Regions from separate parts of the Sphingomonas sp. GC_Shp_3 genome, predicted to be linked through region 2. Evidence: riboswitches for the same ligand, from Rfam matches in the RefSeq annotation. Region 2 holds a riboswitch; each other region holds the start of a gene.
What was found. Region 2 has a riboswitch for cobalamin ahead of cobW (cobalamin biosynthesis protein CobW). Riboswitches for the same ligand answer to the same signal wherever they lie in the genome.
Positions count from the first base shown of each region.

Region 1: it holds a riboswitch for cobalamin, as region 2 does, so the genes downstream of both, OXR00_RS19105 (TonB-dependent receptor) here and cobW (cobalamin biosynthesis protein CobW) in region 2, are expected to answer to the same signal.
Region 3: it holds a riboswitch for cobalamin, as region 2 does, so the genes downstream of both, OXR00_RS01845 (DUF1636 domain-containing protein) here and cobW (cobalamin biosynthesis protein CobW) in region 2, are expected to answer to the same signal.
Region 4: it holds a riboswitch for cobalamin, as region 2 does, so the genes downstream of both, OXR00_RS01820 (TonB-dependent receptor) here and cobW (cobalamin biosynthesis protein CobW) in region 2, are expected to answer to the same signal.

Region 1 is NZ_JALNUT010000018.1:10,376-15,441, reverse strand. Features, by position in the region: gene OXR00_RS19115 (SMP-30/gluconolactonase/LRE family protein) at 1-980, opposite strand, end outside; gene OXR00_RS19110 (hypothetical protein) at 977-1,129, opposite strand; gene OXR00_RS19105 (TonB-dependent receptor) at 1,610-3,730, opposite strand; cobalamin riboswitch at 3,934-4,171, opposite strand; gene OXR00_RS19100 (MFS transporter) at 4,514-5,066, opposite strand, start outside.
Region 2 is NZ_JALNUT010000001.1:80,756-85,821, forward strand. Features, by position in the region: gene cobN (cobaltochelatase subunit CobN) at 1-1,433, opposite strand, end outside; gene cobW (cobalamin biosynthesis protein CobW) at 1,440-2,477, opposite strand; cobalamin riboswitch at 2,649-2,870, opposite strand; gene pnuC (nicotinamide riboside transporter PnuC) at 2,915-3,481, opposite strand; gene OXR00_RS00430 (aminoglycoside phosphotransferase family protein) at 3,481-4,578, opposite strand; gene OXR00_RS00435 (TonB-dependent receptor) at 4,612-5,066, opposite strand, start outside.
Region 3 is NZ_JALNUT010000001.1:378,705-383,770, forward strand. Features, by position in the region: gene OXR00_RS01835 (iron ABC transporter permease) at 1-810, shown strand, start outside; gene OXR00_RS01840 (ABC transporter ATP-binding protein) at 804-1,580, shown strand; cobalamin riboswitch at 1,601-1,794, shown strand; gene OXR00_RS01845 (DUF1636 domain-containing protein) at 1,962-2,366, shown strand; gene cobT (nicotinate-nucleotide--dimethylbenzimidazole phosphoribosyltransferase) at 2,363-3,370, shown strand; gene OXR00_RS01855 (histidine phosphatase family protein) at 3,370-3,939, shown strand; gene OXR00_RS01860 (adenosylcobinamide-GDP ribazoletransferase) at 3,936-4,637, shown strand; gene OXR00_RS01865 (aminotransferase class I/II-fold pyridoxal phosphate-dependent enzyme) at 4,664-5,066, shown strand, end outside.
Region 4 is NZ_JALNUT010000001.1:372,188-377,253, forward strand. Features, by position in the region: gene OXR00_RS01805 (PepSY-associated TM helix domain-containing protein) at 1-268, opposite strand, end outside; gene OXR00_RS01810 (hypothetical protein) at 265-705, opposite strand; gene OXR00_RS01815 (DUF4403 family protein) at 869-2,410, shown strand; cobalamin riboswitch at 2,478-2,689, shown strand; gene OXR00_RS01820 (TonB-dependent receptor) at 2,870-4,765, shown strand; gene cobO (cob(I)yrinic acid a,c-diamide adenosyltransferase) at 4,765-5,066, shown strand, end outside.

The DNA of each region.
Region 1 (5,066 bases), on a different contig from region 2:
TCAGCCTTCAGATCGAGTGCAAGCAAGCGGCTTCCCGCCGCGACGAAGAGGCGCCGTCCGTCGGAGCCGCCGAAGCATAGATTGGAGACGGTCGCGCCGATGGGCACGAACCCCAGCCTGTCGCCATCCGCCGACCAGACGTGAACACCGTCGGCAGCGCTCACCCATAACCAGCCGCGTGCGTCGGTCGTGAACCCGTCCGGATAGCCGTGATCTGTTCGGCAGAAGCGTGTTCGCTCCCCCCAGCTACCGTCCGGCTGGTGGCGGAAGCGCACCACTTCGTGCTTCGCGCCTGCCGTAAAGCCCGGTACCTCGCCGAGCGATAGTGACGTGTCCGATACGTACAGCGTCCCACCGTCGGCAGACAGCGCGACACCGTTGGGCTGTTCGAAATCCGCGATCCGCGTCAGTTCTGAAGTTGCGGGATCGAAGCGGTACACGCTGTGGTTATCGAGCTCCGGCTCGGCCAGCGCGCCCTGGCTAGGCATGACGATGCCGAAGATCGGATCGGTGAACCAGATCGATCCGTCGGGCGCCACCGTCACGTCATTGGGCGCGTTCAGACGCTTGCCCTCATAGTGTGTGATGACCGGTTCAGGAGTTCCCGTCAGGTCGGCGAACGAACGGCTGACACAGCGGCGACCATGTTCGCAATGCCAGACGGTGCCATCTTTCGCGACAGCGTTACCGTTCATGAACCAGGTCGCATCGATCGTGACCTCGACCCGGCCGTCGGCCTCATACCACGCGTTCAGCCGGCGATTGGGAACATCGGAGAAGAGCAGACGACCGTGCGACGCCTGCCATGCAGGTCCCTCGGCATGAATTGCCCCTTCGTGCAGCACGAGCAATGGCGCGTCCGGCGATAGCACTTCCGCAAGCTCAGGATCATCGATCTGGCAGCCTCTAAAGTGATCGGCATGCGTGATGGCGCCAGGACGCCGCAGCAGATGGCCGGGCAGAAGGTCAACGGAGCTCACAACGGCTCCTTGAAAGTGTTTTGCACGGCACAGTCGCGTGCAGCAGCGTGTGATGGCGTAGAGGCGGGAGCCTTGCTTCCCTTCGCGTAGATCGCCAGCGAGGCGAGTGACATGACCGTAAACACGATCATGAAGGCGGTCTGATCCATATGGGCATCCCCTGTTCGGGACTGACCCAGTGTCGGACCCAGAGGATGCTAACGCGCATCATTGATCTCGGAGCCGCAGGCGCAACGATACTCAGTAAAATGTAAATGGCTGCTGGCGCCACCTAGCATGCACCTGATGGGCCCCCGTCATTTGTCTCGGGCTTCAAAGCCTCCTCTGCCTCCCCTCCATGTCCTACCGTTTGCATCATAAGCAAAGAGTTTCGCCGCGTATCACGGCGGAGAGGACCCAGTTGCGGACATTCAACGTCCAAAACGCTGCCCCCGAAAGCAGACGCCCGTTCATGTCGCTTGAACGTCCGTTATCAGGCGTTCGAAAGTGACCGCGGAGTGGCTTAGGGTGGCGGAGAGCCGCCGGTCCGCTTTCGGGCAAGCTGAGGCTAGTAGTTGACCTAGCTGAGCGACGCCGGCAGCCTCAGAAAGAATGATTTCCCAAGAACGTCGGCGTTTCAGTGGCTAACATCACAAAGTCTTGGTAATCGAGAAGCGCGCTGATCGTGGTTCGAGCGGATGCACCTGGAAGCCGGTGATGCCTCCCGCCGGCTCGCCCGGTAGACGGCTCGTATAGAAGTAGTCGGCCGCTTCGTCATGGCTGTCGAAGAGATTGAAGACACCGACTCCAACCCGCCAGCCGCGAGGCAGAGTAAAGCCGATCTGAAGGTTCCACTCGCTATAGCCCTTGTCGGTCGGATACGCCTCGCCATCGGCGAGGTGGTGCGTACCGAGACGCCGCCACACCAGGCTCCCGGACCAGCCGCCGAGGTAATCCACCAGCACACCGGCCGAGTAGATGAAGTTCGGCGCATCGGCGATATAGCGGGCGTTGAGGCCGTAGGCCGCAAGATCGTCGGTGTGATACCTCGGTTTCGAGAAAGCGAGATCGGTGTTTAGCTCCAGCCAGCGGAATGGATGATACTGGCCCGACACCTCGATCCCTTGCCGCCGGGATGGCGCGCCCGCCTCGTCCTGCCCGCTGTCGGCATTGTAGGTCAGCTCCGACGTGAAATCCTGCTGGAACGCCGCAAGCTGGACCTGAAGGCGCGGCACGATGTTTGAGCGCACCCCAATTTCATAGCCAGAGGTTTGTGCGAGCAGCGGCGTCGCGCCGCCAGACAAGGGCACGCCGACCTCCGGCACCGTGCCGAACACTCCACGCACATCGTCCGAGTGGAAGCCACGCCCAGCACTGACATAGAACTCGGTTTTCGCCCAAGGACCCAGGATCAGGCTGCCCTTGGGCTGGAACAGCCATTGATGCCCGCGCCCGCGTGTGCCGGTGACTATGCTCCTGTCAGTCGCATGGTAGTATTCCTCGCGCACGCCCGCGACGGTGCGCAGCCAAGGCGTCCAGCGGACGGTTTCCTGAACATAGGGCGCGACGTCGAGCAAATGCGCCCGATCGGCGTTGCAATAGCCGTTCACCGCCGGATAGGTCAGCGTCGGTCCGTCCTCCCGCGCCAACTGGCATCCGGGCAGGATGGTGGTGCGCCCAACCGTATGCCGCCGATCGACGAACACTGTGTCGTAGCGCCCCTGGAAGCCCATAACGGTTTCGAACCCGACCCCGGCGAAGGTCGAGGTGATGGTATAAGCGAGCGCGCCGCCCGCCGTGGTGCGGTTCTCGTTCTGCTCCTCCTGATCGCCGTTGATCGGATCATCCAGATAGTGCGTAAAGTTGTTCCACAGCGTCATCGTGCTGTGGATGCCGTACAGGTTGACCGCCAGCGCGCCCGCGCCAATCGGTTTGTCGAGATGCGCGGACAGGCTGTAGCGGAGCGAGCGACTGGCATCGGTCGGATCAAGCGTGCCGAACCGATCGATCAGCCCCTGCTCAATCGCGCGCAGCGGCTGGTCAGTGATGAGCCGGCCCGCGCTTTGGTAAAACATCGCGGTCAGGCTCATTCCATCGATGGCGGTGCCCTGGCTGTAGCGCAGCAGCGCGTTGGCCTTGCGGAAGTTCTGCGTCGGCTGCCACGGCCCATCATAATGCGTCAGCTCGACGGCACCGAGCAGTCGGCGATCGTCGCCGAGATGATACGTGCCCCCGGTCACGAGTTGCTGATACCCGTCCGTGCCGACCGTCACCGTCGCCTGCGCCGGAGTCTCGTCGGCGATACGCGTCTGCGCGCTGGCCACCGCACCGAAGTCGCCGATCGCGGCGTAGTACGGGCCCTTGGTGTAATCGAGCCCGGCGACCGTCTGCGGGATGATGAAGTTTAGATCGGAATAGCCCTGGCCGTGGGTGTTGGTGGGCCGATTGACGGGCATGCCGTCAACGAAGCTGGCAAAGTCGGTGCCGTGATCGAGATTGTATCCCCGGATCAAATATTGCTGCGCCTTGCCCTCGCCCGAGTGGATCGTGACAACCAAACCTGGAATGCTCTCGAAGATCTGCGATGCCCGGTAAACGGGGCGAAGCTCGACTTCTTTGGCGGTGATCGTGCCCTGGCTGGCGGTGTTCGCCTTGCCAAGCAGATCGACGCGGGACGCCGTGACGACGATTTCGCTGTCGACTGGCGGGGATGAAGGGGCAGTCTCCGCCAAGGCTGGAGCGGCGGGCGTAACGGCAAGCAGGAACGCCATATGGCGTGTCCGGGGTGAGAAGCAGCTAATCATGAGTGTTCGTTTCGTCCGACGCCAAGCCAACGCTGACGGGGACCTGCCGCAGACGCGACCGTCCACGGACCCGGCGGACGCCAACGCCCGACCCGCGACACCGAACGGCCCCCGCCGTTCACGTCGCTCGACCGGACAGGTCCGTGCCACGGCCACCCCCTGGGCCAGAGCAAGAGCGACCAGACGCCGGCAGGTCTCCTGGCTCACGGGTCAATGCACGATGCACGGCCTTCCCAAACCTTTGCGCGTTGCCGCGCTCGGTCCAGTGGCTTGCCTCCGAACAGGAGGCCGTGTGCATCGCACTCACCGCTTACAGTTGCAGGGACAGCCTCGGCCTGGGGCGGCGAACCGCCCGCACCGCGTTCCCTTTTAAGCCCCTTTCGGGGCACCAGCGCGATCTAGCGGCCTTTCGACCGCTGTGCGCGTCATAGCTCCATTGCAGACCGTTACAACTCATATAAAGAAATCTTTATATGAGTTGCCGTGCTGGGATGCTGGGCGACAGGTATTTGCGCTGGTAGAGCGACCGCTTTCAGGGATGCGAATTGCACACATGAGTGTCCGGAAGTGGGCGTAAGGCACCCTGTCCTACAGCTTCCGGCCAGACCCAATCTCGGACATTCGCGCCCCTTTACCGCCCCCCAACTTCTGCCGTTTATTCATGTTGGTAGCGGAGGAGTGCTGAACCAATTTCAACTCGATGTCCGCCCCGTTTTTTCAATGGGGCGGTATTCTGAGAGTATCTTAAAGTTAGCTGGCCGGCGTCGAGCGGTGACCCGGTGGAAAGGCGAAACGGCGTGCGGCCAGCGCGATAAGGAAGGCGATCAGGGTCAGCGCGACGACAGCGGGGGGCAGCAGCGCGGTCCCTTCCGTCGTGAGGAGCACCCCGCCTAGCGCGCCCCCGACCGCAATCGCCAGGTTCCAAGCCGTGGTCACCATCGCCTGCGCCAGATCTACGCCGTCCCCTGCTGCGTCCGCCGACGCCGTCTGCATCATCGCCCCGGCACCACCGAAGCCAAGGCCCCAGACGATGGCTGCCGCATAGACGGCAAGGCCTTGGCCACCGGCAAACGTCAGAAGAAATGCAATGGCCGCAAACGATCCGATCGCGAGCAATACCAGCATGCGCAGCATCCGATCGACCAATCGCCCGACGATCCAGATGCCGACGAGCGAACTGATGCCGAACGCCAGCAGGACGAGATCGACACGCGCGGACGCAGCGGTCGCGAACGGCGCGATGTAGGTGTAGAGGATGTTGTGGCCCGTCATCCATGCAAGGATGACGAGCAGGATCGGTATG
Region 2 (5,066 bases):
GCGAAGTGGAACGCGTCGGCGTGTACGGCGGGATCGGCCTCCGGCTCGCCCCAGGTGGCGGTCAGATCGGCGCGCAGTGTTTCCGGCAGGGTCGCCAGCGCGGCGCGATAGGTCGACAGCGGCCACGCCATTTCGCGGGTGGTGAGGCCACCCGCGAGCGTGTCACCCGTTGTAACCGCATAGCCCGCGCCGGCGAGATCGGCGAGGATCGCTTCCGCCGAAGCGAGCGCATCGAGCCCGACCGCGTGCGCCATCTGATAGGCCTTGCCCGGGTATGTGGACAGCACCAGCGCGAGCCGCTGTGTCGCGCGCGGGCGGGTGGCGAGCGCGACCCACGCCGTCACCCGATCGACGATGGCGGCGATGCGGGCGGGATCGGCGCGATGCTCGCGGCGTGCGAACTGGAGATCGTCGTCGCGCGGGGCGGCCTCCTTGAAGCTGGCGACCCCAGCGAAAATGCGCCCGTCGACCTCCGGCAGCACGACATGCATGGCGAGATCGGCCGGGGACAGCCCGCGCGCCGCCGCTGCCCACGCGGCGCGATCCGAGGTAGCGAGCGCGAGCTGGAACACCGGCACGTCCGCCGCATCGAGCGGAGTGTCGTCGCCTTGCCCCCGCGCGGAAAAGGCGGTGGCGTTGAGGATCGCCACCGGCGCCAGTGCCGCCACCCAGCGCCGCAGCCAGCCGCCCGCGCCGGGTGCCTTCAGCGATGGCACGAACAGGGCGAGCACGTCGAACCCGCGCGCATCCAGCGCATCGTGCAGCGTTTCGATCGGGTGCAGATCGGCGGCGGTGAGGTAGGAGCGGTAGAAGACCACCAGCACCACCGGCCGCCGCGCGGTCAGCGCGAATGCGGCGGGGCAGGTGACGCCGGCTTGCCGCTGCCACCCGCCGACCTCGGCGATTGGCCCGGCCTCCGCCACCGGCGCGCTCTCGAACCCCGCAGCCATCGCGAGCAGCGCCAGTGCCGCCTGCGCCGCCACCGCGCCACCGGCATCGCACAGCTCGGCGAGCCGCCGCAGCACGTCGGTCGGCAGGGTGGAGGCGGCATCAAGCTGTGCGTCGATCCGCCCGTCCGCAGGCAGCACCGCCAGCGCGATGCCGCGCGTGCGCGCCAGCAGCGCAAGCTGTTGCAGGCCGTAGGGCCAGTAGGATTGCCCGCCGATCAGCCGGACGAGGATGCCGCGCGCGCCGCTCAGCGTCTGCGCGACGTAGGTATCCACCGACAGCGGGTGCGCGAGCGCGGCGAGATTGGCGAGGCGCAACCCCGGCAGCGGCGCGCCGGTCGCCCGAGCACGTCGCCACCCGCCCGCGAACGCGCCGAGATCGCTGTCGGAGAAGGACAGCATCACCAGATCGGCGGGGCTTTGCCCGAGATCCTGCGGCGATGCGGTCTCCTCCAGCCCGTGGCTCTCGCGGAAGACGACGTGCATCGTCGCTCAGCCCGCCAGCGCCGCCGTGATTGCCGGCGTGTCGATGTGGCCGCGCTCGGCGATCACCACCAGTTGCGTGGTGCGGCGCTCGTCGCCACGCCACGGCCGGTCGTATTGCGTGCGCACCCGCGCGCCGACCGCCTGCACCAGCAGCCGCATCGGCTTGCCCGCCACCGCCGCATAGCCCTTGACGCGCAGGATGGCGTGTTCGGTGGCGAGCCGCTCGATCCGCGCGGCGAGATCGGCGGGGGTCGAGACGTCACCCAGTTCGACGACGATGCTGTCGAAATCGTCATGCTCATGATCGTCTTCGCCATCGTGATGCGAGGGGCGGGCGGCGATATCGTCCTCCGCCGCCGCGCCAAGGCCGAGGATCACGCGCGGATCGACCACGCCGTCGATCAGCTCGACCACCGGCAGCGGGCGTACCGATTCGGCGGCGATCACTGCGCGCGCCGCCGCAACGCCTTCCGGCCCGGCGAGATCGACCTTGGTGAGCAGCACCATGTCGGCGCAGGCGAGCTGATCCTCGAACACTTCGGACAAAGGCGTCTCATGGTCGACGCTCGGATCGGCGGCGCGTTGCGCGTCGACGGCGGCGAGATCGGGCGCGAACCGCCCGGCGGCGACCGCCTCCGCATCCGCCAGCGCGATTACGCCGTCGACGGTGATGCGCGACCGGATCGCCGGCCAGTCGAACGCTTTGAGCAGAGGCTTGGGCAGCGCGAGGCCGGAGGTTTCGATGAGGATATGGTCGGGCCGGGGATCGAGCGCGAGCAGCGTCTCGACAGTGGGGATGAAGTCATCTGCGACGGTGCAGCAGATGCAGCCGTTGGCGAGTTCGATCACGTTCTCTGCCGGGCAATCCGGGATCGCGCAGCCTTTCAGGATATCGCCATCGACGCCGAGCGTACCGAATTCGTTGACGATCACCGCGAGGCGTTTGCCGCCTGCGTTGCGGATCAGGTGGCTGATGAGCGTCGTCTTGCCGGCGCCAAGGAAGCCGGTAACGATGGTGACGGGGATCTTCAAAAGATCGGTCATGGTATTCTCCGCACGCGCCTGAGCAGAGACGGACGGGGCGCCATGTGGCACGGCCAGGCAGCGGCAGGCGGGCGCGTCTCGGCGCCTGTCGCAACAGACCGATGCGACCCCAGCCGCACGGATTCGTCGCTCAGACGGAGAACCGTGCCGCGGCCATCCCCTGGACCAAGGCAAGAGCGACCAGACGCCGGCAGGTCTCCTGGCTCACGGGTCAAAGCTCGATTGCGCGCCTTCCCAGGCCGATCGGCCCAGTGGCTGCCCTGTGCGTGACGGGGCGTTGCGCATCTCGCTCACCGCTTACAGTTGCAGGGACAGCCGTGGCATTGGAGGCGAACCCCCGCACCACATTCCCATTCAAGCCCCTCGCGGGGCACCGACGCGATCAGTGAGGAGCGGTGAAACCGGCCCTCATCGCGCGGCTTAGACCGAAAAGCGGGTCATGCCAATTCGCTTCGTCTTGCCGCCTGCCAGCGGCGGTAGCCGATACCTGCCAGAATCGTCATCGCGAGGTACAGCCCGGCGGTCAGCCACAGCCCCTTGGCGACGAACATCGCGACGTAGAGCGTGTCGACCACGATCCACAGCAGCCAGTTGGCGGCGTGGCGGCGCGCCACCCAATATTGCGCGACGAGGCTGAAGCTGCTCAGCGTCGCATCCGCCCACGGCAGCGCGGCATTGGTATAGCGGCTGGTGAACCACCCGATCGCCACCGCGCCGACCGCGCCGGCGGCGAGCGCGGCGATGGCGTGGCGCGGGGCGAGCGGCGCCACCAGCACCGCGCCGCTATCATCGGTGCGGCGCGACCATGCCGACCAGCCGTAGACGATCGCGGCGCCGAACACCGCCTGCAACGCCATGTCGGCATAGAGCCGCACGTCTAGGAACAGCTTGAAATAGAGCGCGCAGGCCAGCAGGTTGACCGGCCAGCACAGCATCCGCCGCTTGGCGGTGAGCCACACGCCGAGGATACTGGCGATAACGGCGGCGATCTCCAGCGGCGACATCAGGATGCGCGCAGATTGTGGAGGAAGGCGCGCCCGGCCGGGCTGCCGAACCAGTCGGCATGGGCGATCAGATAGCCGTCCCACGCCAGCGCGGCATCGGCGGGCGCGGCGACGATGCCGGCGAAATAGTCGACTTCGGACAGCGCGAACTCGACGTGGACGAGCGGGAGCAGCGCGGCGATGGTCTCGCGGTCGTCGTTGCTCAACGGGCGGATCGTCGCATAGCCGGCGAGCAGGGCCTGCGCCGCGCCTGCATCCGCGAAGTCGGTCGCCTGCCAGTTCGGGTGCAGCCACTGGAAGGCGGTGCGCTCGATCGCGGTGGCGAGATCGTGCAGCGCGGAGGTGCGATCGGCGAGGCCGAAGTCGAACACGGTCGCGACCTTGCCGGTGTTGGTCCACAGCAGGTTGGAGGGGTGCCAGTCGTTATGCGTCCACAGTGGCGGCTGCGCGGCGAGGCGATCGGCCAGCCCGGTGCCGAAGGTGGCGAACAGCCGCGCCAGCTCTGCGCGCCATGGCCGGTCGGCGAGATAGGCGGCCAGCGCCGGTCGCGCGGCGACATACGTGTCGGCAGCGGCGAGCGGATCGGCTGCGGGGAGGATCGAGAGGCTCGCCACCAGCGGCTGCGCGCGGCGGGCAGGCGCGGGGTAGCCCTGCGCCGCATCGTGCAGCCGCGCCAGCGCAACGCCGGCGGCGTGGGCGTGGGTGTGCGACAGGAACGGCGTCCACGAATGACGATCCCGGTACAGGTCCGCGCCGGGGGACTGGCGGTGGAGTTCGTAGCTGCCGGCGTGGGTGGCGACCACGCTGGTGCGGTCTCCCGTGTGCATCACCTCGGGCACCGTTATGCCGGCAGTGCGGAGATGGGCGATGAACCCGTGTTCCTCCGCGAGTCCCTCGGCAGAGCGTACGCGGAGATCGTGCCGTTTGAGCAGGAAGGTGCCGCGCTGCGCCTCCACCAAAGTCGCGGCGGAGAATGGGCGCGGCGAGTGCCAGCGCAGAGCGTGCATCTCCCCGGCGTCGGGGAAGTGAGCGAGCACCGCCGCCGCCTCGTCCACCGTGATCGGTGCCCAGGTCGGCGCGACCGTCTGGGTGCCCATGCCGTGGACCTGATGGCTGGCGGTCGCCACGCCTTAGAACGCGCGCGACAGCGTTGCGCTTACCGCGCGCCCGCTGCCGATGTAATAAGCGGGGGCGGCGCCGGCGATGCCCGTGCCGCCACGCCCGACCGTATCATGCGCGTTGGGGGTGACCGCCTCCACGCCGGACAGGACGTGCGGGTCGGTGACGTTGATCGCGTTGAGGCGCAGGTCGGTGCGCTTGCCGTCGAGCAGGTCGGCGAGGTGCATGCCGATCGACAGGTCGAGCGTGGCATATTCCTTGATGCTCTCGTCGTTGACGAAGGTGGCATATTGGCGATCGACGTATTTCAGCGCGAAGCTGCCGAACAGCCGCCCGTCGTCATAGGTGCCGCCGAAGCCGATCTGGTAGGTCGGGCTGGAAACGGCATGCTTGCCCTTGGTCGGCAGCAGATCGTCGCCGATCGGGATATCGTCGTCGAGCCGGGCGTGGAGATACTCGCCCGACA
Region 3 (5,066 bases), 300 kb from region 2:
ATCGGGCTCGCGGTCGGCGCGATGCTTGGACTCGCTGGCGCGGCGCTGCAGGGCTATCTCCGCAATCCGCTCGCGGAACCATCGGTGCTGGGTGCGTCCAACGCGGCAGCGCTGGGGGCGGTCGGCGCGATCTATTTCGGGTTGGCGGAACTGCACCCGGCGGTGCTGCCGGCGCTGGCGGTGCTCGGCGCGCTGGTGGCGTTGGCGTTGCTGTTCACGCTTGCCGGCCGATCCGAAAGCCCGCTCACCCTGATCCTCGCCGGTATCGCCGTGTCGACGCTCGGCGGTGCGGCGATCAGCCTCACGCTCAACCTGTCGCCCAACCCGTTCGCGGCGATGGAGATCATGACGTGGCTGCTCGGCTCGATCGAGAACCGGTCGTTCGCGCATGTCTGGATTGCGCTGCCATGCATCGCGGTCGGGGCGGCGTTGCTCGTGTTCGATGGCCGCGCGCTCGATGCGCTGACGCTGGGGGAGGACGGCGCGCGCGCGCTGGGCGTTGACCTGCGCGCGGTGCGGCTGCGCTTGCTGCTCGGCGTGGCGATCGGGGTGGGTGGCGCGGTGGCGGTGTCCGGCGCGATCGGCTTCGTCGGGCTGATCGTTCCGCATCTGGTGCGCCCGCTGACCGATCGCAGCCCGTCGGCGATCCTCGTGCCATCGGCGCTGGCCGGGGCGGTGCTGCTGACGCTGGCGGATATTGGCGTGCGGTTGATCCCGTCCACCAACGAACTGAAGCTGGGCGTGGTGACGGCGTTCCTTGGCGTGCCGCTGTTCCTGACCTATCTGCTTCGCGAGCGACGGATATGGTGACGATCACGCTTGAGAACGTGAGCGTCACGATGGGTCGGCGCGCGGTGTTGCGGGGCATCGGCACGGTACTGACGCCGGGGCGGCTGGTCGGCATTATCGGCCCGAACGGCGCGGGCAAATCCACCCTGCTGCGCGCGATGCTCGGGTTGCTGCCGTTCACTGGCACGATCCGCATCGACGGTGCGCCGCTCGGCGGCATGGCGCGTGGGGCGCTGGCGCGAAAACTCGCCTATCTGCCGCAGGGGCAGACCTTGCACTGGCCGCTGAGCGTCGAACGGCTCGTCGCGCTCGGCCGGTTGCCGCATCTCGCGCCGATGTCCGGGCTGTCGCCCCCCGACGCGGCAGCGATCGAGGCTGCGATGGCGCGGGCCGACGTGACCGGCTTGCGGCGCCGGATTGCAACCGAACTCTCCGGTGGCGAGCGTGCACGCGTGCTGCTCGCCCGCACGCTTGCGGTCGGGGCGCCGGCCCTCCTCGCGGACGAGCCGCTCGCCGCGCTCGATCCCGGCCATCAGCTCGACGTGATGGAGCTGCTCCGCGCCGAGGCGCGCGCCGGCGCGCTGGTGGTGACGGTGCTGCACGATTTGACGATGGCGGCGCGGTATTGCGACCGGCTGCTGCTGGTCGATGACGGCGCGCTCGTCGCCGACGATACGCCGCTTGCGGTGCTGACCCCGGAGCGGCTGCGCGAGGTGTACGGCATCACCGCCGCGATCGAACGGCACGGCGATATCCTGACCATCGTGCCGACCGCGCGCGCGGCGAATTGACGCGGCACCGCGCCAAAGCTAACGCTGCGGGTGCGAAAGGTTCCCCGGAGACGGGGATGAAAAGGGAACGGGGTTCGATGCCCCGGCTGCCCCTGCAACTGTAAGCGGCGAGCCATCGGGCCACACGCCATTGGGATTGCAAGATCCTGAGAAGGCGGTCCGAACCGGCGTTGACCCGTAAGCCAGGAGACCTGCCCGTCGCAGTCGTCCATCGCGCGGACAGGGTGTTCTGGGCGGGCGGGGTGTGAACCCGAGTGGCGACATGGTTGGACCGCGTGGACGCGGCGTGTCGCAAGACATGCCCGGTACGCGGCCCGTGTCGCAGGGTGCCCGTTCGATGTCACAGTTCTATTCTTCCTTCGTCCGTGCGGCGGCCGCGCCATGCTGACCCGTGTCGAGGACGGTCCGGCGGTGGTCGCCTGCAACACCTGCCGCCATTCGGCGGACGCGCGCGAACAGGATGGCGTGCGCGGCGGCGCGCTGCTGGTCGGGGCGCTGAACGCGGTGAAGGCGTCCGATCCCAAATACGCCGATGTCGCCGTGCAGGAGATGGCGTGCCTGTTCGCCTGCACCGAACATTGCACCGTGCATCTGCGCGCACCTGAGAAGGTCGGCTACGTGCTGGGCCGGTTCACGCCGGATGAGGCATCGGCACGCGCGATCCTCGATTATGCGGTGCATTACGCGGCAAGCGAACATGGACGCGTGCCGTTCGCGCAGTGGCCGCAGGGCGTGAAGGGACATTTCATCACGCGCACGCCGCCGCCGGGTTTCGTCGCGCAATGATGTTCCCGACGCCGGCGGCGTTCGCGGCGGCACTGGCCGATCCCATCGTTCCTGATGAAGCTGCGATCGCGCACGCGCGGGCACGGCAGGCGAGCCTGACCAAGCCGCCCGGCTCGCTTGGCCGGCTTGAGGATCTGGCGGTGTTTATCGCCGGCTGGCAGGCGCAAGCGCGACCGCAGATCCGGCGCGCGCGCGCGGTGGTGTTCGCCGGCAATCACGGCGTAACGGCGCATGGCGTCAGCGCATTCCCGGCGGCGGTCACCGCGCAGATGGTGGCCAATTTCGAGGCGGGCGGCGCGGCGATCAACGCGCTCGCCGGCGCGGCGGGGCTGGAGTTGAAGGTCGTAGCGCTCGATCTCGATCGCCCGACCGCAGACTTCACGCAAGCCCCGGCGATGACCGAAGCGGAGTGTCTGGCCGCGATGTCGGCCGGTGCGGACAGTGTGAGCAACGATCTCGATCTGCTCGTCGTCGGCGAAATGGGGATCGGCAATTCGACTGCGGCCGCCGCCATTGCCGCTCGCAGCATCGGTGGCAACGGCGCCGATTGGGTCGGGCCGGGCACGGGCGTTGACCGTTTCGGCATCGCGCGCAAGGTCGCGGTGATCGATCGCGCGCTGACCCGCCACGGCGATGCGCCTGCCACCCCGTTCGAGACGCTGCGAAGGTTGGGCGGGCGGGAGATCGCCGCGATCGCCGGCGCTGTGGTGCGGGCGCGGCAGTTGCGGGTGCCGGTGATGCTCGACGGGTTCATCACCTGTGCGGCGGTCGCTCCGCTGGCGGCGGTGCCGGGCGCAATCGGGCATTGCCTCGCCGGGCACTGTTCGGCGGAACCCGGTCATGCCCGGCTGCTTTCGGCGCTGAAGCTTGAGCCGTTGCTGCGGCTGGATATGCGGCTGGGCGAGGCGAGCGGCGCCGCCGTCGCGGTCAATATCGTACGCGCAGCGCTGGCCGCGCATGACGGCATGGCGACCTTCGCCGAAGCGGGCGTTTCGGCGGGCTGATGGCTGCGTTCGCGCTCCATCTGCTCCGCCATGGTGCGCCCGAAGGTACCGGCCGCTTGATCGGCCGCACCGATGCGTCGCCGACAACCGAGGGCATCGCCGCCTGCATGGCACAGGTCGAGAACCTTCGTGTCGAAGCGGTGATCTGTTCCGATCTCGCGCGGGCGCAACGTCCTGCCGAGACGATCGCGGCACGGCTCGCGCTGCCCGTCGCGGTCGATCGGCGCTGGAGTGAGCTCGATTTCGGCGCTTGGGAGGGGTTGTCGACCGACGTGATCGACCCGGCTGCCCTGGGTCGGTTCTGGGCCGATCCCGACGCCGCGCCGCCGCCGCAGGGTGAACGCTGGTCCGCGTTGGTGACGCGTGTCGCGGCGGCGATTGCGGCGTTGCCGGCGCGGGACACGCTGGTGGTCACGCATGGCGGCGCGATGCGTGCGGCGCTCGCGCATCTGTGCGGCTTTGCGCAACGGGAGCTGTGGGCGTTCGACCTGCCCTATGCCGCGCTGCTCAGCCTCCGCGTGTGGCCAGGCGCGTCGCCTTCGGCGCAGATCGCGGCGCTGTACCCGTGAAGAGCCTGCTGCTCGCCATCCAGTTCCTGACGCGACTGCCGCTACCAGCTTTCGTGGCGAGCGATGCCGAGTTCGCCGCGTCGATGCGCTGGTTCCCCTTGGTCGGACTGCTGATCGGCGCGCTGGTTGCGGGTGCGGCGGTGGCCGGCCGTGGGGACGCGTGGGTCGGAGCGCTTGCGGCGTTGGTGGTCTGGGTCGGCGTGAGCGGGGCGCTCCACCTCGACGGGCTGGCCGACCTTGCCGATGCGCGGGGCGCGGCGCACGGCGATCCGGCGCGTCTGCTCGCGGTCTTGGCCGATCCGCACGTCGGCAGTTTCGGCGTGGTCGCGATTGGCCTGCAGTTGATCGCCAAGCTGGTGCTGCTGCACGCGGCGATCGCGCAGGCGGCATGGTGGCCGCTGCTGCTGATCCCGTTTGCCGCGCGAATCGGGCCGCTGGTGTGGACGCGCTGGTTACCGCCGCTGCACGCCGGACTGGCCGCGCGGTTCCGCGACGCGGTGCGTCCCATCGATCTGGTGCTGTGGGCGCTCGCGTTGAGCGTCGCCGCGTTGCGATGGCCGATGGTCCTCATCACGCCGCTGCTGCTGGCAGGCTGGGGGCTGTACGTCCGCCGCGCGATCGGCGGGATTTCAGGTGATGGACATGGTGCGGGCATCGAGCTGGTCGAGACGCTGCTGCTCGCTGCGGTAGTGCTGTGAACGGCTGGACCCATCACGGCGGGCGCTTGAGCGAGGCGCGCGCGGCGTTCGGTGACGCGGCGGCGGCGTGGCTCGACCTGTCGACGGGGATCAACCCGCATTGCTGGCCGACGGAAACCGTCACGATCGACTGGCGCCGACTGCCGGACGAGCGCGCGCTGACCGCACTGGAGACCGTGGCCGCCGATTATTTCGGCGTCGATCGCGCGTATGTCGCGGCAGTGCCCGGTAGCGAAATCGGTCTGCGGATGCTCGGTACGCTGTTGCCAGGGCCGGCGCGGTTTGTCCCACCGACATATCGCACCCATGCGGAAATGTTCCCGACCAGCACGCGACTTGAGGTCGATGCGCTCGCGGGCGTGGCGGCGGGAACGGTCGTGGTCGCCAATCCAAACAACCCCGATGGACGCACCGTTGCCGCGCACGACC
Region 4 (5,066 bases), 290 kb from region 2:
TCGTGTTGGCGCGCGCGTCGGGGGCAGTGAGATACCAGGCCGGCGCATCGGCGGCGTTGTGCGACAGCCAGTCCGTCGCCGCTGTGATTGCCCGAACGGCATCGACCTGCGCGGTATTCTCGGGCCGCATCCAGCGGCTGATCTCGGGTTTGAACATGCTGAGCGTGCCGGCGAATGCCATCAGGTACAGCACATGACCGAGCAACAGCCCGGTCCAGCCGTGGAGCCACGCCATTGTCTGGCGTGCCCCATCGTGAAGGCGGTTCATGTCGGGAGCGGGAGTGTCAGCGCCAGAGTTGCAAGCGCGAACGCAGCGATCGCGACGCCGCCAAGTGCGCGCGCGGGGCTGCGTGCCAGAAACGCCCAAATCGTCACCGCCGGAAAAACCAGCAGCGCGGCGAGCATCCCGGTCATTACCGCCTCCGGCCGCGCCATCGGCAGCAGTCGTGCGAGCAGGGCACCAAGCGCAGCAACGACGGCATAGGCGCCGAAGCTGCCCGCGATCATTCGAGCGGCGATATTGATCCGGTATGCCGAGCAGTGTCGATCGCGCACAACGCCGCGGACCGGTGCGGGAAACGCGGTGAAGGTGTGCCGTACCGTTCCAACCCGACGCAAAGCCGCGCCGGGCAGATCGGCACGTGCGCGCTCGCGACGAGCGACCGTTGCGGCACTTGCGAGCGTGAGGGTGAAATGCCGGTTCATCGCGTTCCTTCTCCGGCCCCGAATACGAAGTTCACTTTTGCGAGTCAATCGCATTATCACGTACGTCTGCGATTGCGTAAAGCAACGGCGCCGTGACACTTTGCGCGAACTGTGCGCTGACATCATTGCGTTTTACGGTGTGAGATGATGAGGTTCGCCATCGATGCCGATTAAGGCTGTTTGGGAGGGGCAGGGTATTCGCACCATCGGAACACGCGCTTCGGGCGTGAGGGCGTCGCGCGCCGGGACGAGCGTGCTTATCGCCGTGCTGCTGGCGAGTGGATGCAGCCACAAGGTTCATTCCCCCGCGCCGCCACGGATCACCAGCGAACCGCACTTTCCGCTTGGAACATCCTCGATCGTGGTGCCGATCTCGGGCTCGCTCGATGATCTTGCCCGCGCACTTGAACGGCAGACGCCAAAGCGGTTGTGGGGAATCGACAAGCAACTCGACGCCTGTGTCGCCGCCAAGCGCGTCGATCTCGGCATCGCTCATGTGCGGGTGCTTCCCAAGCTTGGCTGCCGCATCGTTGGCGAGGTCACGCGTGGCCATCTGAAACTCGGCGGCAGCGGCAATCGACTGACCATCGACATCCCGGTTCACGCGACCATCGCCGCGCAGAAGGTTGGCGGCGTGGTATCCAAGACGGCGACCGGCGACGCGATCGTGCATGCCGTCGCGCAGCTTTCGATCACGGGCAATTGGTCGCCGAGCGCGAAGGTGCGAATTGCGTATGACTGGACGACGCCGCCCGGCATCGACTTCCTCGGTCAGCGCATCGAATTCGCGAGCAAGGCAGACGCACGGCTGAAACCGGTCATCGCGGGATTGGAACGCAGCCTGCCACGTGAACTCAACAAGCTCGATCTGCGCGCGAAACTCGCCTCGGCGTGGCGGCAGGGCTTTACCTCGATCATGCTCAACCGCGAGCGCCCACCGGCGTGGATGCGGGTCACGCCCAAGCGGCTCGGCTTCGGCGGCTACACGGTCGATCGCCGCACGCTGGTGCTGACGCTCTCCGCCGATGCGCTGACCGAGACGTTCGTCGGCGCTCGGCCTGCCGATCCTGCCGCAACGCCTTTGCCGCCGCCCGCAGCCTCGGTCGGCAAGCAGGGCCTTAACTTCTTCATACCCGTGCTGGCGGATTATGCCCAGCTCGAGCCGGTGGTGCACCGTGTGCTGGTGAAGCGCGCGAAAAAGGGCATCACGCTCGCCGGGATCGGCCCGGTGGACGTCGCGTTCGGCAAGGTGACGATCTATGCCACCAGCGGGGGGCGGCTCGCGATCGGCGTGCAGGCAAAGGCCAAGGCCCGTAACACCTCGCTCCTCGCCACCAAGGGCGAGGTGTGGCTGACGGCGGTGCCGTACAACGTACCCAATTCGCAACTGATCCGCGCGCGCGATGTCGCGATCACCACCGATACCGACAGCGAGACGGTCAACCTGCTGGTCTCGCTGTTCAAGGACACGTCGGTTCGCGACACGATCGCCGAGGGACTAGCGCACGATTTCGCGCCCGATTACCAGAAGGTCCTGCGATCCGCGCGCAAGGCGATCGGCGCGCGGCGCGAGGGCGATTTCCTGCTCTCCGCTGACGTGACGCGCGTTGAGAACGGCACGCTGGCGGTAACCGGCAAGGGACTGTTCCTGCCGGTGCGCGCGGCGGGGCAGGCGACGATCACCTACGCGCCGCTGCGGCGATAGCGTCAAAGGCGATTGGCGGCGACCGAGATGTGGCATATGGCCGTCACGAACGCGGCGGGCAACCGCTGTCGTTCAGGATCGCGTCGGTGCCCCGCAAGGGGCTTAAACGGGAATGTGGTGCGGGCGCGTCGCCCTAATCCGCAGCTGTCCCTGCAACTGTAAGCGGCGAGCGCGATGCACGGGCCCGAAAGGGCAGCCACTGAAGCCGCGGTTTCGGGAAGGCGTGCATCAAGCCCTGACCCGTGAGCCAGGAGACCTGCCGGCGTTCTGGTCGCTCTTGTCGTGGTCCAGGAACAGGCCAGGGCACGGTTCTCCGTCTGAGCGACGAACCAAAGCGGTGGGGGCCGCAAGGGTTGCGCTTGGACCGGGTGCCGACTGGCGTCCGCCCGCCCGTGCGTGACCGGTCGTCGAAGGACGGTTCGCTCCCGCCGATCTGTCGCGACGCCCGGGGGAAGACTGATGAAGATTGCCATCTCACTGTTCGCGCTGATCGCCACCACGCCGGTGCTCGCGCAGACCGCGCCCGATGACGGCACCGCCACCGACACCGTGGTCGTCACCGCCGCCCGGGCGCCCGGCGGCATATCCACCGCGACGCTCGGCTCGTCGGCGACGGTGGTAACCGCGCAGGACCTGTCTGATCGCCAGACGGTGATCGTCTCGGACGTGCTGCGCGACGTACCCGGCATCTCGGTCAACCGTACCGGTGCGGTCGGCGGCATGACGCAGGTGCGTATCCGGGGCGCGGAGAGCAACCATACGCTGGTGTTGATCGACGGCATCGAGGCGGCTGACCCCTACTACGGCGAGTACGACTTCGCCTCGCTCACCGCCGATCCCGGCGCGCGGGTGGAGGTGCTGCGCGGTGAGCAGAGCGCGCTGTACGGATCGGATGCGATCGGCGGCGTCATCAACTATATCACGCCGACCGGGCGTGAGATGCCGGGCTTCGCGGGCCGGATCGAGGCCGGATCGTTCAACACAGTCGACGGCGCGGTGCGCGGGGCAGGGACTGCGGGCGACTTCGATTATGCGGTCGGCGGATCCTATTCCGGCATCGGCGGCTATGTCGTCGCGCCGGCAGGCGACCGGCGGATCGGGTCGAAGATCGGCACCGTCAATGGCAAGTTCGGCTATCAGTCGGAGGACTTCGGTTTGCGCGGCGTGGTGCGCTACACGCATATCGACGCCGACGTGAACGATCAGGATTACGCCGTCACCGGCAACGCGATCGACAGCGGCGGTAGCTACCTGAACGATGCGGTCTATGCGCTGGTCGGCGCGCACTACAGCGCGCTGGAGGGGCGCTGGAGCAACGACCTCAGCGCACAGTTGCAGGAATCGCAGCGCCGCTTCCTCGACGACAATGGTACCGAGACGAGCGGCGATACCGGCCGGCGCAAGAAAGTGTCGTTCGTCTCCGCGCTGAAGCTTGGCGGCGATGCGGCCAGCCACGTCATCACCGGTGCGGTCGATTACGAGCATGAATCCTATCAGGGCACGTCGGCGTTCATCACCGGCAGCAATCCGTTTCGCGATACCAACAACTGGGGTCTGGTCGGCCAGTATCAGGTGACGGTGGGCAGCCGGCTCGGCCTTGGTGGAGCGGTGCGGCATGACGTGAACCAGCGGTTCCGCGATGCGACCACTTGGCATCTGCAGGCGAGTTACCGGTTCGACACTGGTACGCGCATCCACGCAGCGGGGGGCACCGGGGTCAAGGCACCAGTGTTCTCCGAACTGTTCGGCTATTCCCCGACCAGCGGCTTCGTCGGCAACCCCAACCTCAAGCCCGAGGAATCGACCGGCTGGGAGGCTGGTGTCGAACAGAGCTTCCTCGCCGGGCACGGCCGCATCGACGTGACCTATTTCAACGCGGTGCTGCGCCACAAGATCGTCAGCACGTTCGATCCGGTCTATACGGTGGTGAACGCGACCGGATCGTCGCCGCATCAGGGGGTCGAGGTGGCGCTCAATTTCGACCTTCCAGCCGGCTTCCGCTTCGATGGCAGCTACACCTATCTCGACGCACACGACGAGGCCGACATGACGCTGATCCGCCGTCCGGCGCATATCGGCAGCGCCAATCTGGCGTGGAGGTCAAAGGACGACCGGTTCGGCGCCAACGTGACGGTGCGCTACAACGGTGATGCGCTCGACACCAACTTTGCGACATATCAGACCGAGACGTTGCAGGCTTACACGCTGGTGAATTTCGGCGCGGACGTAGCGGTGGCACGCGGCATTTCGGTGTTCGGGCGGGTCGAAAATCTGCTCGACACCGACTTCCGCGAGAACGTCGGTTTCCGGGGTTCGCCGCGCGCGGGCTACGGCGGCATAAAGGCGCGGATCTGATGGCGGATCGCACCGAGGCCGAGCACGCCGAGAAGATGCGCAAGCGGCAAGCCGCGCAGGAACGGATCGTCGCCGCCAAGACGATCGAGAAGGGGCTGGTGATCGTCCACACCGGCGCGGGCAAGGGCAAGACCACGGCCGCGCTGGGGATGGCGGTGCGCGCGGTCGGCCACGGCATGAAGGTCGGGATCGTCCAGTTCGTCAAAGGCGCGATGACGACCGGCGAGAAGGCGGTGTTCGATCGGCTCGGCGATCTGGTCGAGTTCAAGCCGATGGGGGAGGGCTTTACCTGGGATACGCA